Regions from separate parts of the Acidovorax sp. DMC1 genome, predicted to be linked through region 2. Evidence: riboswitches for the same ligand, from Rfam matches in the RefSeq annotation. Region 2 holds a riboswitch; the other holds the start of a gene.

Region 1 (8,512 bases), on a different contig from region 2:
GTCCTGCGCCGCATTGAAGGCCACGTCCTTCAGGCTCTTTTCCACGTAGGCCGCAAACACGGCGCCCCGGATGCGTTTGGTCTTGAATTCCTTCTCGGTGCGCGTGTCCACCAGCGTGGCGCCCTGTGCGAGCAGGGTCTGCGCTTCGCGCGCGGTGATGCGGTTCACCCCAGGCAGGCTGGTGGGGGTGAACAGCCCCAGCTCGGCCACGCGGCGGTATTCCACCGCCTCCGGGCGCACCGAGACCAGCGGCAGGCCGCTGGCCGAGGACGACGTGCTGAACCACTGGGCCAGCTTGCTGCGCGCATCCGCAGGCAGGTCTTTCTTGACCACGATGGAGAACCCGCCCGGTACGGGCTGCGACGTAGCCAGCACCCGCGCGATACCGGGGTGCGCCGCCGACCATTCGGCCCAGTCGTCCTCGCGCACCACGGTGGCATCGGCCGTGCCCAGGGTCAGGGCCGTGAGGCCCGCCTGGGGGAATTTTTCGTACTGCACGGCCCGCAGATCCTGGAACGACAGCCCCGCCTCATTGAGCATGCCGCGCGCCATGTAGGTGTAGACCGAGTCCTGCTGGGGCAGGTACAGCCGCCGGCCTTTCATGGCGGGCACGGCGGCGATGGGCTGTAGCCCGACCAGCAGGTACTTGTCCGATTTGTGCGTGGCGCCCACCAGTTCGTAGCCGCGTTGCAGTGCAGATGCTGCCACTTGGGCTGGCGCAATGAAGATGTCATAGCCCGCGCTGCGGGTGGCGCGCATCACGTCGGACAGGTCGTCGCTGGTGGTCAGCGCCACAGATTGGCCCGCCGCCTTCGACAGGCCCGACTCGGCCGAGGTGCGCAGGATGGAGTGCGCGGCCTTGCGGGCCGTGGGCTCCACGACCACGATCGCCGTCAACTGGGCCAGCGCGGTGCTGCAACCCAGGCCCCAGAGCAGGAGCAGCCCGAGTGGTCGCCAGGATCGATTTTTGATGATGTTCATAGCGCTTTTCCTCTCCCCACAACAAAGCGCGAATATGCCCACGGCCTCCGCACCTGCGTACGAATGTTTCCGATGTTTTGTTCTTGTTACTTCTGCTAACGACGCCGCACGTGCGATGCGAGGGGCTGCCGCACAGAATGCGGGCTGGCCCGATGCCCTGCGCTTGCGAGGGGAATCGGGGGCGAAAGGTTTTGTTCACCCACTCTTTGGAGACGTTCGCATGAAAGATTCGATGACCCTGCCGCGCCGCCACATGCTGGCCGGAAGTGCTGCCGCCTTGAGCGCGCTGGGCCTGGCCGGATGGACGGGCAGTGCGCGCGCCCAGCAAGCCGCCGCCCCCGCAGCCAAGCCGCTGCCCGCCTATGCAGGGTGGAAGTCGCCGGATGCGCTGATCGTGCACAGCAGCAGCACCCTGGAAACGCGGCGCTCCGCGTTCGGCACCAGCGTCATCACGCCGTCCAACCAGCTGTACGTGCGCAACAACCTGCCCGCGCCTGACGCGGCCATCCTGGACAACCGCGACGCGTGGACGGTGTCCATCGAAGGGGTCAAAAGCCCGCGCAGCCTGACCCTGGCCGAGCTCAAGACGCTGGGCGTGGAAACCGTGGCCACCGTGTTGCAGTGCTCGGGCAACGGCCGGGGCTTTTTCCCCAGCAAGCCCAGCGGCACGCCCTGGTCGGTAGGCGCCGCGGGCTGCGTGGTCTGGAGTGGCGTGCCGCTGCGCAACGTGGTGGCGGCCCTGGGCGGGCTGGCCGACGGCGCGACCTACCTGACAGGTACGGGCGGCGAGAAGCTGCCCGAGGGGGTGGACCCGCTGTCGGTGCTGGTGGAGCGCTCGGTGCCCGTGAAGGCGATGGACGATGCGCTGCTGGCCTGGGAGATGAATGGCGAGCCGCTGTCACTGGCGCATGGCGGCCCGCTGCGGCTGGTGGTGCCCGGCTATCAGGGCGTGAACAACATCAAGTACGTCAAGCGCGTGGCCTTCGGCAGCGCGCAGTCGCAGGCGCGCATCATGTCGCACGGCTACCGCATGTCACCACCCGGCTCCAAGGCCAGCCCTGACCAGCCTTCGGTGTGGGAGATGGGCGTGAAGTCCTGGATCAACGGCCCCTTGGCCGACAAGGGCCCCCTCAAGCCCGGCCAGGTGCAGGTGCATGGCGTGGCCTTTGGCGGCACGCGCGGCATCAAGGGCGTGGAGGTGTCGGCCGACGGCGGCAAGACCTGGCAGGCGGCCAAGCTCATCGGCCCGGACCTGGGCCCTTTTGCCTGGCGGCAGTTTGCACTGCCCGTGCGGCTGGAGGCGGGCACCCATGTGCTGGCCAGCCGCGCCACCGACACGGCGGGCAATGTGCAGGCCGAGCAGCGCGAGGAAAACCTGGGTGGCTACAACAACGCCAGCTGGCGTGACCACGCTGTCACCGTGACCGTAGCCTGAGATGGGGGGGAGCAACGGAGCGCGCCGCCTTGCAGCGGCGCTGTGGGCCGCTGGCGCCTGTACGTCGGCTGCGGCCGCCGATCCCGCCGAACTGGCGCGCGGCAAGGAGCTGTTCACCAAGATCCAGCCCGCCTGTGCCGTGTGCCACACGCTGCAGGCTGCCGGTGCCGAGGGCCAGGTCGGCCCGGTGCTGGATGAGCTGAAACCCGACGCGGGCCGCGTGTTGCGCGCGCTCAAGGCGGGCATCGGCGTGATGCCGTCTTATGCAGAGCGCATGACCGAGAACGACATGTTGGCCGTGGCGCAGTTTGTGGCGCACGCCACGGGCGCGGCCAAGTAGGCGCAGCCTTTTGCACCGGTTGCAGCGTGGCCTCGCTGCAACCGCCTGCAACCGCGCGCTGCTTCAGGCCGCCGTGCGCGACGGCACCAGCGCCGACCCGGCTGCGCGCCCTTGCAGCCCCTGGAACGCAAACTCCACCTCGGGCACGCGGCCACTCACGATGTCGGCCAGCGCCTTGCCCGAGCCGCAGGCGTGCGTCCAGCCCAGCGTGCCGTGGCCGGTGTTGAGGAACAAATTGCCCACTTTGGTCTTGCCGATCAGCGGCACGTTGCTGGGCGTGGCGGGGCGCAGGCCGCTCCAGAACTGCGCCTGGGTGGTGTCGCCCGCGCCGGGGAAGAGCTGCTCCACCCGCCGCACGATGGCCTCGCAGCGCACTTGGTTCAGATGGCGGTCATAGCCATTCAATTCCGCCGTGCCCGCAATGCGCAGGCGGTCACCCCGCTCGCTGGTGTAGCGCGAGAACACGAGCTTGAACTCGTCGTCCGTCAGGCTCACCTGATGCGCCTTGGCCGCGTCCTTGACCGGCATGGTCACCGAGTAGCCTTTGGCCGGGTAGATGGGCAGCTGGATGCCCAGCGGCTGCGCCAGCAGCGGGCTGAACGAGCCCATGGCCAGTACAAACGCATCGCCGCGCACGCGCTCGAAGCGGCCTTCGGCATTGGTCACTTCCACATGGTCGATACGGCCACCCACCTCGCGCAGCGCGGTGATGTGGTGGCCCATGCGGAACTGCACGCCAGCCGCTTCGCACAGCTTGGCCAGCTCGCGCGTGAACTGGTTGGCGTCGCCGGATTCGTCCTCGGCCGTGTAGGTGGCACCCGCCAGCTGCGGGCGGATGTGGGCCAGCGCGGGCTCGATGCGCACGGCCTCGTCAGCACTGATCACCTGGCGCTCGCAGCCCAGCGCGCGCATCTGCTCGGCCGGGGCCAGGGCGCCGTCAAACTCCTTTTGGTTGGTATAGAAGTGCAGGATGCCCTGCGTGCGCTGGTCGTACTGGATGCCGGTGGCCGCGCGCAGCTGCTGCAGCGTGTCGCGGCTGTAGGTGCCCAGGCGCACGATCTGCTCGATGTTGTGGCGCATGCGTGCGGGTGTGCAGTTGCGCAGGAAGGACAGGCCCCACAGCCACTGCCGCATGTCGGTGCGCAGACGGAAGAGCAGGGGCGCATCTTCCTTGCCCAGCCATTGCAGCACCTTGAGCGGCGCACTGGGGTTGGCCCAGGGCTCGGCGTGGCTCACCGAGATCTGGCCGCCGTTGGCAAAGCTGGTTTCGGCGCCGGGCGAGCCCTGGCGGTCGATGACGGTCACTTCGTGACCCAGTTGTGAGAGGAAATAAGCCGAAGTCACGCCGAGCAAGCCGGCGCCCAAAACGATCACGCGCATGATTTTCAAAGCCTTTCTGGGCTCTGGCGCTAGAACAACATGCGCAGGCAGCTATGAATTCAATAGCGTGCAGCTGGCGCATGAATGCCCTGGCTGCCGCTCCCCCTGTCCTTGGTACCTGAGAGATTCACCGCCACCCACCCGGGCTGCGGCTTGCTCCTTCGGTGCGCTTCGCGTTGCGCGAGGCGGCTCTCCAGACGGCTTTGATGAATGGTGCAGTACGGGACCTGAGCGTGTATGGGAGTTTGCGCCTTCGGTGCAGCGGTGGCCTGTGCCTGCCGTGCTCTCCTGCGAGGCCGATTCTAGGGGGCAAGCCTGTGCGCCGGATCAACTCCGGCGGCTAATGGGGCGCAATCGTTGCTGATGCAGCGGGCGGGGCCGATGGGACAAGGTGCCGATAATCCCGCCGACCCTTGCACCACGGAGAGTTTTTGCCATGTCCCCCACCGCTTTGGACCCTTCCGCCAGCGCCGCCGTCATCACCCAGGCCCGGGAAGGGCGCACGCCCCGCCCGCTGGACTTTCCCGCAGGGCTGCGCCCGCGCGATGCCACCGAGGCCTATGCCGTGCAAGACGTGGTGGTGCGCGCGCGTGGCCCCATCGCTGGCTGGAAGGTCGGGGCTGCATCGCCCCAGGCGCAACCGGCACGCGCCGCGCTCACCCGGGATTCGGTGTGGGTGGCTGCAGCGGGCGAGCCCGTGTTGCTGGCTGCATCTGGTTTTGCCGTGATGGGGGTGGAGGCGGAATTGGTCTACGAACTGGGGGCCGACCTGCCCGCCCGCGCCACCCCCTACAGCGCCGCCGAAGTGCTGGCGGCCGTGGTGTCGGTGCGGGCCGCCATCGAGGTGTGCGACACCCGCTTTGCTGCCTGGGCGCAGCAGGGCGAGTGGAGCCGCCTGGCTGACCAGGCGTGCCACGGGGCGCTGGTTGTGGGGACTGGCACCGACGAAGTGGCCACCGCACAGCCCCTGGCGCAAGCGGTGACTTTGTCGGTGAACGGGGCCGTGGCCGTGCAACATGCCACCTGGGGCAACCCGGCGGGCGATCCGCTGCGGCTGCTGGTGTGGCTGGCCAACGAAGGCGCGCGCAGCCTGGGTGGACTGCGCGCGGGGCACTGGGTCACCACCGGGTCATGCACCGGCACCGTGCTGGTGGCGCCGGGGGCTGAGGTGGTGGTCGACTTTCCAGGGCTGGGGCAGGCGGTGTTGCACCTGCCATAAAGGCACAGGGCCTGGCGCCCTGGCTAGCCAGCGGAGCGTCGATCAACGATCAGTTGCGGCGCGGGTTGTCCGGCTGGTGGTCGCGGCGGTTGGGCACGCCGTCGCCGTCACGGTCGCGGTCATTGCGGTTGGCAATGCCGTCGCCATCGCGGTCCCAGCCGCCCCGGTGCAGTTCCCAGCGCCCGTCGCGCTGCTCCCACTGAGGTGTGCGATAGCGGTAGCCTGGCCGCACCTTTTCAAAGTGGCCTGCCACCCACACATGGCGGTGGCCCCGCCAGTCCCAGTAGCCAGGCACCCACACCTGTCCCTTGCGGGCGTGCGGAACGGCTTCGCGGCGGGGTGGTGGGGGTGCCGGGATGACGATGCCCTGCTGTGGGCCCGACTGCACGATGACAGTGGCTTGCGTGGCGGCCTGTGCCGGTGTGATGGCCCCTGTCAGCGCCGTCAGCGCTGTCACGGCCAAGGCCGCTGCGGTGAAGGTGTTGCGCAAGAAAGTGGCGTGGGTCATGGTGAACTCCTTGTCGTGTCTGGCCGACCGCAGGCACTGCCTGCGTCGGGCCGGGTGTTGCGTCTGTGGCCTCATCGTGGCCGGTGGGTGGTGGGGCGTCTGTCAGCCGGGCTGCCCATTGCATGTCGGCCCGCGCAGCGGTCCCACCAAGGGGGATCAGCGGCGGTACGGGTTGTCCGGGCGCTGGTCGTAGCGGTTGGGCACGCCGTCTCCGTCACGGTCCCGGTCGCGGCGGTTGGGGATGCCATCGCCATCACGGTCCCAGCCGCCGGGCTGCATGTTCCAGCGACCGCCATGTTCTACCCAACGGGGCTCGCGGTAGTGGTAGCCGGGGCGGGCTTTCACCCAGTAGCCCTGCATCCACACGTGGCGGTGGCCACGCCATTCCCAGTGGCCGGGCACCCACACCATGCCGCGGCGCGGGTGTGGCGCCACCTCGTAGCGGGGTGGGGGCGGCGCCTGGTACTGCACGCGCACCGGGGCGGGTTGCTGGTAGACAGGCGTACCTGCCTGGATGACAACGGTGGCGCTGGTCTGCGCCTGCGCCGCGCTCGCGGCGCCCAGCGACAGCAGGGCGATGGACACAGCGGCAAGTGCTTTGCGGGCCATAAGGTTCTCCTCAGATGTGATTCCTTGCGGAACCGGAGACTTCATGGTGCGCACGCTGCGTCAAGCCGGTGTAGGCCAATTGCGAAGCTTTGTGAAGTTGTGTTGCCGACTTCGGAGGCAAACGGTTGCCGTGTGATTTTTGTCACGCCTGCTCAGGCATTCGGCGTCGGCGTCTCCATTCACCCGCCCGCGATGGCTTGCTTCAGCGCCACCACACCAGCAACGCGCACCACGCCGGGTGTCTGCCATGCGTGGCAAAGAACACCAGCACGCCACTGGCCAGGGTGGCAATGCCCACCGCGTCGGCGGCCCAGGCGCCCAGGGCCGCGTCCCAAGGTGCGGTGCCCAGGCGCCAGAGCAGAGCGCTCAGTGCCCAGCACAGTACCGAAGCCACATGCCAGGTGCCCCACAGAATGCGCAGGTGCGGGGTGTGCAGCAACTGCTGCGCCGTGCCAACCTCCGCGCGCCCCGCTGTCTGGTGCCCCTGCGTACGCAGCCTGCGAAACAGCAGAAGCTCTCCCAGCACCGAGTGCGCCACACCCACCAGGGCCAGCCCGGCTGCCGCCAAGGTCAACGCGGTGTTTGTCATTAGTGAACGGCCAACGCCTTGTGGGCGCGGGTGTGCACCTGGGCACCCAGCTGCGTCAGCAGGTGCATCAGCCCCATCCACATGCGCTCGAACGCGGGCATCTCGCCGGGGATCTGGGCGAGGTGCTGGCCCAGCACGCGCTGGTGCTGGCTGGGGGTGATGGGCGGCGGTGTTTTGGTGCCAAAGTCAAACACCGGCTGGGTGAAGGGCTCGATCTGCCAGGCCTGCATCTCGGCCAGCGCGGGGGCGAGTTCAGTGGTGTAGGCCTGCACGGTCAGGTCCTTGCGCAAGAGCCCCAGCGCCTGGTAGGCCTGCAGCACCTGTGTATCGCGTGTAGGGTCGGTAGGGGCGCGCAGCAGGGCAGACCACGCCTGCACCACCTGCGCACGGAATGCGTTGGGCAGGGCGCGCGTGCAGCCAAAGTCCAGCACACCCACCGTGCCATCGGGCGCGAACAGAAAGTTGCCCGGGTGCGGGTCGGCATGCACCCGCCCCAGCACAAAGATGCAGTGCATGAACCAATCCCACAGGTGCTGCCCGGCCTGGTCGCGCAGCGCCTGGTGTGGCTGTGTGGCCAGCCAGGCTTGCAACGGTAGCCCGGGCACAAACTGCTGCGTGAGCACCTGGGCCCGCGTGTGCGACAGGATGGGCTGCGCCATCACCACCCCCGGCTGTGCGGCGTGCTGGGCAAACCACTGCAGCTGTTCGGCCTCCTGCAGGTAGTCCACCTCGCGCAGCAGGGTGGCCTCGATCTCGGTCATCACGCTGTCCAGCACGGCATCGGTGGGCAGCGGCATGTCGGTGTGGGCCAGTGCGCGCAGCGCGGCGCGCATCAGCTGCATGTCGCTGGCAATGGTGGCGGCAATGCCGGGGTATTGCACCTTCACGGCCACCGTGCCGTGGCCAGCAAGTTGCGCGCGGTGCACCTGGCCCAGGCTGGCGGCCGCAAACGCGGTGGGCTCGAACTGGTCGAACAGCGTCTCGGGCTCTTGCCCGAAGGCCTGGCGGAACACGCGGCCCACCAGCGCGCGGTTGAGCGGCGGGGCCTGGTGGTGGGCGCGTGCCAGTTCGCTGCGCACGCCGTCGGGCAGCAGGCCCGGGTGCATGCTGAGCAGCTGCGACACCTTGAGCGCCGAGCCCCGCAGCTGCCCCAGCGCACCAAACAAAATGCGGCCCAGCGCTGCCTCGTGCTCTGCCTGCGCCTGGGCCGAGCGCTTGCGCGTGCGGTGTCCCAGCTCGGCCATGCCGATGCGCGCAGCAGCGAGCCCCGTGATGGCGCTGCGCGCCAGCTTGCCGGTGCGGGGTGCGTTTGCGTCAGTTTGGGCCATGGTCTGCCAGGCGCTGCGCCGTGCCGCGTGCAATCACGCGGTGGATCGGCGTGATCACCGCCATGTACGCATGGCCCAGCTTGTTGTGGATGTGCACCACCGTGCTCAGCACCACGCGGGGCG
Region 2 (8,512 bases):
TGAGCAGCTGGTTCTTGCCCGCGATGGCCTTGAGTTCTGCCAGTGCCGCCGCTTCGGTGAGCGGCGCGGGCAGGTCCATGCCCCGGCTGCGTGCGATAGAGCGCGGCACGATGGATTCGATGAGCGCACGGCGTGAGGCCTCGCCGATCACCGACAGCATGTGCGCTTCGTCGGCCGCGTCGATGCCGATGTGGCGGGGCAGGAATTCGGTGGCGTTTTCAAGCGCGCCAAGGGGGGTGGCGGATTGCATCAGCATGGGGCAGTCTCGTAGGTCGCAGCGGGTTGGGGGCGGTGCCGGGAATAGAGCGCGCACGCGACAGGGCGGCGGGCCGGGCATGGCCCGGCGCCATGCCCTCTGAGTCAGCAGGGATCAGGCGTTCTTGGCGAACTCGGTGTAGGTAGCTTCGTCCAGCAGGGCGTCGAGTTGGCTCGCGTCGGCCAGCTTGACCTTGAAGAACCAGCCAGCGCCCAGCGGGTCGCTGTTGGCAAGGGATGGGTCGGCACGCAGGGCTTCGTTCACTTCGACCACTTCGCCAGAGACGGGCATGTACACATCGGCGGCGGCCTTCACGGACTCGACCACACCTGCCACTTCGCCCTGGGCAAAGCTCTTGCCCACTTCGGGCAGGTCTACAAACACCACGTCGCCCAGAGCGTCCTGCGCGTGGACGGTGATGCCCACCACCGAAGCGTTAGCGTCAGCGGCATTGATCCACTCGTGGTCTTTGGAGAATTTGATCGTCATGGGAAGCTCCTCAAGCAAAGGAAAAAAGTAAAGGAATCTGCAATGTAAGCGGCCGAAGCTTTTGCGCTTCGCTGATGAAATCAACCGCGGTAGTAATTGGCCGGCACAAACGGCATGGCGCGCACTTCCATGGGCACCACCTTGCCGCGCACGATGGCGTTGACGCGGGTGCCGATGGCGACAAAAGCTGGCGTGACGTAGCCCATGGCCACAGGTTCGTTCACCGTGGGGCCCAGCAGGCCACTGGTGACTTCGCCGATCTTTTGGCCGTCCGTGCTCTGTAGTTCGGTGTGCTCGCGCACCGGCACACGTTCCAGCGCGACCAGGCCCACACGCTTGCGGGGCAGGCTGGAAGGGTTGTCGATCTGTGCAAGCACCTTGTCGGCACCTGCGAAGCCGCCTGCACGCGCGCCACCGGTGCGGCGCACCTTCTGGATGGCCCAGTTCAGCGCGGCTTCGGGGGGCGTGGTGGTGGTGTCGATGTCGTTGCCATACAGGCACAGGCCTGCTTCGAGGCGCAGCGAGTTGCGCGCGCCCAGGCCGATGGGCTTGACTTCAGGCTGGGCCAGCAGGGCGCGGGCCAAGGTGTCGGCCTGCGCGGCGGGTAGGGAGATTTCAAAGCCGTCTTCGCCGGTGTAGCCGCTGCGGGTCACAAAGCAGTCGCAGCCTGCAATGCTGAACGCGCCACCGGTCATGAACACCAGCTTTTCGACGCCGGGCGCGAGGCGGGCGAGGGCGGTGGCGGCCTGTGGGCCCTGCAGCGCGAGCAGGGCGTGGTCGGGCATGGGCACCACCTTGCAACGCTGGCCGATGCGGGCCTGGATATGGGCAATGTCGCCCACCTTGCAGGCCCCGTTGACGATGACAAACAGGGTGGGCTCGCCATCCACGACGCCCTGGTTGAAGAACATCAGATCGTCAATGATCGTGCCTTCGTCTGTCAGCAGCAGACCGTAGCGCTGCTTGCCCACGGGCAGGTCGATCACATCCACGGGCATCAGGGTTTCAAACGCTGCGGCAGCATCGGCGCCGATGAGCTTGAGCTGGCCCATGTGTGACACGTCAAACAGGCCGGCGGCGGTGCGGGTGTGCACATGCTCGGCCATCAGGCCAGCGGGGTATTGCACGGGCATGGAATAGCCTGCAAAAGGCACCATGCGAGCGCCCAACTCGATGTGCAGGGCGTTCAGGGGCGTGGTGAGCAGGGGGGCGGTGGCTGACATGGCGGACTCCGGGGCAAATGGGGGCCGCGACCACGGCGTGGTCACGGGATTTGCCCTGCTGTCCGCTTTACCTGAGAGATTCACCGCAGCGCCCTGGCTGGCCGTGCGGTTTGCTCCTTCGGTGGATGGCCTGCACACAGTTTCTTTTCTGTGGGGCCACCTCTCTCCAGCAAGGGAACGCCCGCATCGCTGCGGGCGGTTGCCAGTCCTTTTGCCTGAGCGTTCGGCTGCTGCCTGCGCCTTCGGCGGTGCTGCGCGTCTTATGGACAAGACGGAGCACTCTCTCCTGACCGGGCGATTCTAACTACTTTGCGTAGACCAGATCCCGAAGTGCCAACGAGATCGATGGCACATAGGTGATGATCATCAGGCACACCAGAATCACGCCGACAAACGGAAGCAGGTGCTTGATGATCCGGTCGAGCGATATTCTGGCCACCGTGCAGGCAGCAAACAGGTTCACTCCGAACGGGGGCGTGATCATGCCCAGGGCCAGGTTCACCACCATGATGAGGCCGAAGTGCACAGGGTCGATACCGAAGTGCATGGCCACAGGCGCGAGGATGGGGGCCAGCACGATGATCGCCGCACTGGTCTCGATGAACATGCCGATCACGAACAGCGCCGCGTTCACGCCCAGCAGGAAGAGGGCCGGGGACTGCAGCACCGCCTCCAGCCAGCGGCCGATGGCATCGGGCACGCCAGCGCGGGTGATAAGGAACGCAAACAGCCCTGCGTTGGCAATGATGAACATGATCACCGCCGACGAGATGGCCGACTTGCGCAGGATGGCGAACAGGTCCTTGAGCTTGATCTCGCGGTAGATGACGATGCCCACCACCAACGCGTAGAACACGGCCACGGCCGATGCCTCGGTGGGGGTGAACACACCGCCATAGATGCCGCCCAGGATGATGACGGGCATCAGCAGCGCCCAGCCCGCCTGCAGCGTAGCCTTGCCAAAGGGCATGCGGCCATCGCCATCGTTTTTGCCCCAGCCCTTGTACTTGCAGTACGCCCATACGAAGAGCATCAGTGCACCGCTGATCAGCAGGCCCGGGCCAAAGCCAGCGATGAACAGCTCACCAATCGACACCTCGGCGCTCACGCCGTAAAGGATCATCGGGATGGAGGGAGGGATGATCACGCCCAGCTCGGCACTGGTGGCCTGCAGCGCGGCGGCGTAGCTGGTGGGGTAGCCATGCTTGATGAGCGCCGGGATCAGGATGGCGCCAATTGCAAACGTGGTGGCGACCGACGAGCCCGACACGGCCGCAAAGATCATGCAGGTCAGCACGCAGGTCATGGGCAGGCCGCCCTGCACGCCGCCGACGATGCTCTTGGCAAACTCCACCAGACGGCGCGAGATGCCTCCGGTCTCCATCAGGTTGCCCGCAAGGATGAAGAAGGGGATGGCTGCGAGCGGAAACTTGTTGATGGCCCCGAACATCTCCTTGACGGAGATGAGCATGTTCGCGTTGGAGGCCTGGATGCCCAGGATGGACGCCAAACCGATGGACACGGCCACCGAGACGGTGAGTGCAAAGCACAGCACCATCGTTGAAATCATGACCAAGCTCATAGTTGGACCCCCACGCTCGGCATTGCATGTCCTCGCTGCCCCCCAAGGGGGCCGTTCACTGGCTTGAGGCGGCTCGGCGCGGCGTTCATTGAGCAGTCTCCAGTTCCATACGCAGGGGATCAATGAGGTTGCCAATGATGCCGACGATGCAAAAAAGCCCCCCCACCGGCATGGCGAGGTAGGCCCAGAACATGGACACGGACTCCAGCCCGGCCATGCTCTGCACCCCACCGCGCTGCGCATAGTCCCAGCCGTACCAGATGATGATGCCGATGAGGGCCAGGGCCGCCAGTGCGACCACCCAGTCCAGCACCCGTTTGATGCGTGGCGGGCTCCAGCGGTACAGCACGTCCACGCTCACCATCGCGCCCTGGCGAAACGCGGCCGGGATGGCCAGGAACACCATCCAGATCAGGCTGAAGCGGATGAGCACTTCGGTCCATTCGGCGGGCTGCTCCAGCACAAAGCGCGTCACGATCTGGAACATGCCCAGGGCCGAGGCCAGGGTCAACATGGCGCAAGCGCCGAGCATGGCGATGAAGGTGGTCCATCGCTCAAAGGTAAGAAAAGCGTTTTTCATGGGGCGATGCCGACCATGGGCAGGTAGGAGGTGATCAGAACCAGCGATGGCTCAAGAATAAAAACGCCCGATAGCGCAATGGCTACGGGCGTTATTAGCTACAAAGGTAATAGCAAAGACCCAAATTACTTGACGTCGCGGATCTTGTCGATGGCAGCCTTGCCGAACTGCTTTTCAAACTCGGCGTTCACAGGGGCCAGAGCCGCCACAAACTTGGCCTTGTCCACATTGTCGATCACGGTCATGCCCTTGGCGCGCAGGTCAGCCACGCCCTTGGCGTCGTCTTCGTCCACACGTGCACGGTTGGCCTTGGTGCCTTCCTTGGCTGCGTCAATGAAGGCCTGCTTGTCGGCTGCCGAAAGCTTGTCGAAAGCTGCCTTGTTCATCACGAAGATGCAGGGCGAATACACATGGCCGGTGAGGGTGAGGTGTTTTTGCACCTGGTCGAACTTGGCCGAGATGATGACCGACAGCGGGTTCTCCTGGCCGTCCACGGTGCCTTGTTGCAGCGCCGTGAACACTTCAGGGAAGGCCATGGGCGTGGTGATGATGCCAAAGCCCTTATAGGCGGCGATGTGCACGGGGTTTTCCATCGTGCGCATCTTCAGGCCCTTCAGGTCACCGGGCTCCTTCACGTCGCGCTTGCTGTTGGTCATGTGGCGGAAGCCGTTCTCGGCCCAGGCCAGTGCCTTGAAGCCCTTGGCGTCGAATTTGGACAGCAGGTCCTGGCCGATAGGACCGTCCAGCACTGCGCGTGCATGGGCCTTGTCGCGGAACAGGAAGGGGACATCCAGGATCTTGGTCTCGGGCACAAAGTTGGGCACAGGGCCTGTGGAGCTGAAGGCCAGCTCCTGGGTGCCCAGTTGCACGGCTTCAATCGATTCGCGCTCGCCTCCCAAGGCGCCGTTGTAGAACGTCTGGATCTTGTAGCGGCCCCCCGTGCGTTTTTCGACCTCTTTGGCAAACGTGTCGATGGCTACACCCTGGTGGGAGTTCTGGGCCGTCGAGATGCTGATGCGCATGGTGGTCTGCGCAGCAGCGGTGGCCACAAAGCCGAGCGCGAGGCTCAGTCCAACGACGAGTTTGGTCAATTGCATGGTGTCTCCTGTTGATGTTGGGGCAGGGGATGGGGCACTTGGGCTCCTGGCAGAGCCGCCCCTGGCCTCCGTCAAATTATGGCGGTGCAGCATGGCCGCAGGCATCCGGGTTTGTGCTGGTAAGCGTGCTTATCAACTGGTTCGCCCGGCGTTTGCAGTTGCATTGGCGACACCTCCTTGGAGCGGAGCGGTTGAGGCCTGTACGTAGTCCGCACTCCACCAACGGATGCAAGCGGCTATTCACTATTCAGTGTGTGGAGGCATCTGGAATGCCAAGGGCCCCGTGCTGGCGGTAACCAGCCGGGGCCTTGTCAATTTGTGCGCTCCGGTAAGAGCGCCTTGATGGAAGAAGTATGCGCCGGGTGCTGCAGATGAATTTGCTGAATTTGGCGCATTCTGTTGAATGTGCAGAATAATTTTCTGCATCTGAATGATTTACTGAATAATCAGGCCGATGGATCGACTGGATAGAAAAATTCTCGCTGTCTTGCAGGCCAACGCTCGCGCCAGCCTGCAAGAAATAGGGCAGGCCGTGGGCCTGAGCCCGTCACCCTGCTGGGGGCGCATCAAAAAGATGGAAGAGGCGGGTGTCATCCAGGGCTACACGGTGCGCATCAATCCTCAGTCCCTTGACCTGGCCGACACGGTGCTGGTGCAGGTCACGCTCGACAGCCATTCGGACAACACGCTCGAAAAGTTTGGCGAGACACTGGCCAGCATTCCTGAAGTGATCGAGGCGCACCTGGTCTCCGGTGACTACGACTACCTGCTGCGCATCGTCGTCAAGGACACCCGCGATTACGAGCGCCTGCTGCGCGAGAAGCTCTACAAGATCAAAGGCATACGGCACAGCCGCTCCAGCTTTGTGCTGCGGACCTTGAAGAAGGCAGACCTGCCCTTGTTCACCGGGTAGGCCGTTCATGTGGCGTGGCAAGACGCCGGAGATTTCTTGCAGATAACTGGCAATGCACTTTTGGCCAGCGCCCCAACTGCGAGCAGTTCTGCGTTGTGACCTTGAAATGCGACGGCACAATCGCTTTTACAGCGCGGTGTCTGCCGGAAAAAGGCGGCTGGATTTCCACACCGCGCACCATCGCAGTGCGCCCGTCTGGGCAGTGCGCAGAGCTGTTTGAGTAAAAGCACACCCAGCCCTTCCGAAGAACACCATGAACCTGCGTTTTGTCGAAGCCTTCTACTGGGTGGCCTCTCTCAAGAGCGTGACACGCGCTGCCGAGAAGCTGTTTCTGACCCAATCCGCCATGTCCAGCCGCATCTCCGCGCTCGAAGAAGAGCTGGGCGTGCTATTGCTGGACCGGCGCGACAAGCATTTCAAACTCACGGTGGCCGGTGCCCGGTTCCTGGTGTATGCCAAGCGCATGCTAGAGCTGCAGCGCCAGCTCAAATCCGAGATGGGATCGGGCGGACCGTTGGAGGTGTCGATCCGCCTGGGGGCCATCGAATCGGTCTTGCACTCATGGCTCATTCCGTGGGTGGAACAGCTGCGCAAGGACAACCCGTTGCTGGAGTTGGAGCTGACGGTGGAGACCACCCCGGTGTTGCTCGACCAGATCCGCCGCGGCACGCTGGATGCCGTGTTCGCGGCCCTGCCGGCGGCGGCGGATGGCATCCGTAGCCAGGCGGTGACGCCCATGGAGATGGTGTTTGTGGGCAACAGCAAAACGCACCGCAAGCGCCGCTATGCGCTGGAAGATTTTGCAGGCGCTGACATCCTGACTTTCCAGCGTGGCTCGCAGCCGCACGTGTCCCTGCTCGACACGCTGCGCCAGGCCCAGGTAGAGCCGCGTTGCGTGCACACCATCTCGTCGATTTCTGCCATGGTGCAGTTGGTGCAGGGCGGCTTTGGCGTCGCCACGCTGCCGCGTCTGGCGGTGCAGCGCCTGCTGGCGTTCCCCGACTTGCGAGCCCTGGCGTGTGACACGGCATTGCGGCCGCTGCCCATCCACGTGAGCTACCGCGAAGACCCTTCATCGCCCGCCATGGAGGCCGTGGTGCGTTCGGCGCTGGACTTCATCGAGCAGCAACAGCCCGCGCCAGCCCGCCGCCCTCGCAAGGGCTGAGCCTTCCGCCAAAACATCTCGACGCACCCTGCCGGGTGCGCTCCGCATACGCCTTTTTCTCCGGCATTCCAATGGTCCGGCGGTGTCAGGGTTTACCCGCAAATTTTCCCTCAGGGTTTTCCCTTGGCACCAAGATGGTTCGCATCTCCCCAATGAAGTGCATGGAAAAAATCGATGACGTGATAGAAAATTTTTGAATTTGCCAGGGTCGTTCACACCCCAACACAATCTGCCCAACGTCATGCAATTGACATTTCTCAATGCAAGGAAAAACGGTGGACTTCGTTCAAGAAAATTCGCTCGCGGTGTTTGGTCCTGAAGGTGCCAGCAACCCGATCCATGTCCGTGACACGATCCGCAAGGGCCTGTGGACATCGCACACCAGTGGCCTTGCAGATGGCCATGTTCAGGGCAACGTCGTCATCCTGCCCGAGGTGCTTGCCAGTGACTTCCTGCGGTTCTGTCAACGCAACCCCAAGCCTTGCCCTGTGCTGGCGGTCAGCGAGCCCGGACAGTTCACCTTGCCTTCACTGGGCAAGGGCATCGACATTCGCAGCGATGTGCCGCTCTATCGCATCTGGCGTCACGGTGAAATGTCGGAAGAGGTGGCGGACATCGCCAGCCTCTGGCGCTCTGACTTGGTCACCTTCGTTCTCGGTTGCTCGTTCTCGTTCGAGTCCGCATTGATCGAGGCAGGCATCCGCCTGCGCCACGTCGAGGAAGGCAAGAACGTAGCCATGTTCCGCACCAATGTGCAAACCGAGCCGGCGGGCCCTTTCGGTGGCCCCATGGTGGTGACCATGCGCCCCATGCCTGCAGCAGATGTGATTCGGGCCGTGCAGGTCACCTCGCGGTTTCCCAATGTGCATGGCGCGCCTGTGCATATCGGAGACCCGGCACTCATCGGCATCGCCGATCTGGCCCATCCCGACTACGGGGATGCCGTGGCGCTGATGCCCGGTGAGATCCCTGTTTTCTGGGCCTGCGGCGTGACACCGCAATCGGCCATCCTCAATGCCCAGCCGGCCTTCTGCATCACCCACGCCCCGGGTTGCATGCTGGTCACCGATCTTCTTAACCACCAACTCGCCAGCTTCTAAGCGGCTTACCCCCAGGAGTCTCCCCATGAAAAAATTTGCACTCTGCATGACGGCCGCCCTCAGCGTGTGTGCGGCCCAGGCCCAGGTCAAGTGGGACCTGCCCACCG

The links. A riboswitch is a leader RNA that binds a small molecule or an ion and turns the genes downstream of it on or off. The one in region 2 is predicted to bind glycine.
Region 1: another riboswitch for glycine. It lies ahead of ACT531_RS16860 (D-amino acid dehydrogenase); the one in region 2 lies ahead of gcvT (glycine cleavage system aminomethyltransferase GcvT).

The regions. Positions count from the first base shown of each region.
Region 1 covers NZ_JBQUYO010000008.1:125,892-134,403, forward strand. Annotated here, with positions in the region: gene ACT531_RS16845 (rhodanese-like domain-containing protein) at 1-981, opposite strand, end outside; gene sorT (SorT family sulfite dehydrogenase catalytic subunit) at 1,202-2,416, shown strand; gene sorU (SorU family sulfite dehydrogenase c-type cytochrome subunit) at 2,418-2,756, shown strand; gene ACT531_RS16860 (D-amino acid dehydrogenase) at 2,820-4,136, opposite strand; glycine riboswitch at 4,232-4,343, opposite strand; gene ACT531_RS16865 (2-keto-4-pentenoate hydratase) at 4,573-5,355, shown strand; gene ACT531_RS16870 (hypothetical protein) at 5,405-5,863, opposite strand; gene ACT531_RS16875 (YXWGXW repeat-containing protein) at 6,020-6,472, opposite strand; gene ACT531_RS16880 (hypothetical protein) at 6,675-7,061, opposite strand; gene ACT531_RS16885 (ABC1 kinase family protein) at 7,061-8,389, opposite strand; gene ACT531_RS16890 (DUF2867 domain-containing protein) at 8,376-8,512, opposite strand, start outside.
Region 2 covers NZ_JBQUYO010000009.1:110,464-118,975, forward strand. Annotated here, with positions in the region: gene gcvP (aminomethyl-transferring glycine dehydrogenase) at 1-256, opposite strand, end outside; gene gcvH (glycine cleavage system protein GcvH) at 371-745, opposite strand; gene gcvT (glycine cleavage system aminomethyltransferase GcvT) at 826-1,968, opposite strand; glycine riboswitch at 2,017-2,148, opposite strand; glycine riboswitch at 2,162-2,267, opposite strand; gene ACT531_RS18105 (TRAP transporter large permease) at 2,273-3,550, opposite strand; gene ACT531_RS18110 (TRAP transporter small permease) at 3,636-4,130, opposite strand; gene ACT531_RS18115 (TRAP transporter substrate-binding protein) at 4,256-5,227, opposite strand; gene ACT531_RS18120 (Lrp/AsnC family transcriptional regulator) at 5,682-6,140, shown strand; gene ACT531_RS18125 (LysR family transcriptional regulator) at 6,394-7,305, shown strand; gene ACT531_RS18130 (putative hydro-lyase) at 7,566-8,405, shown strand; gene ACT531_RS18135 (TRAP transporter substrate-binding protein) at 8,431-8,512, shown strand, end outside.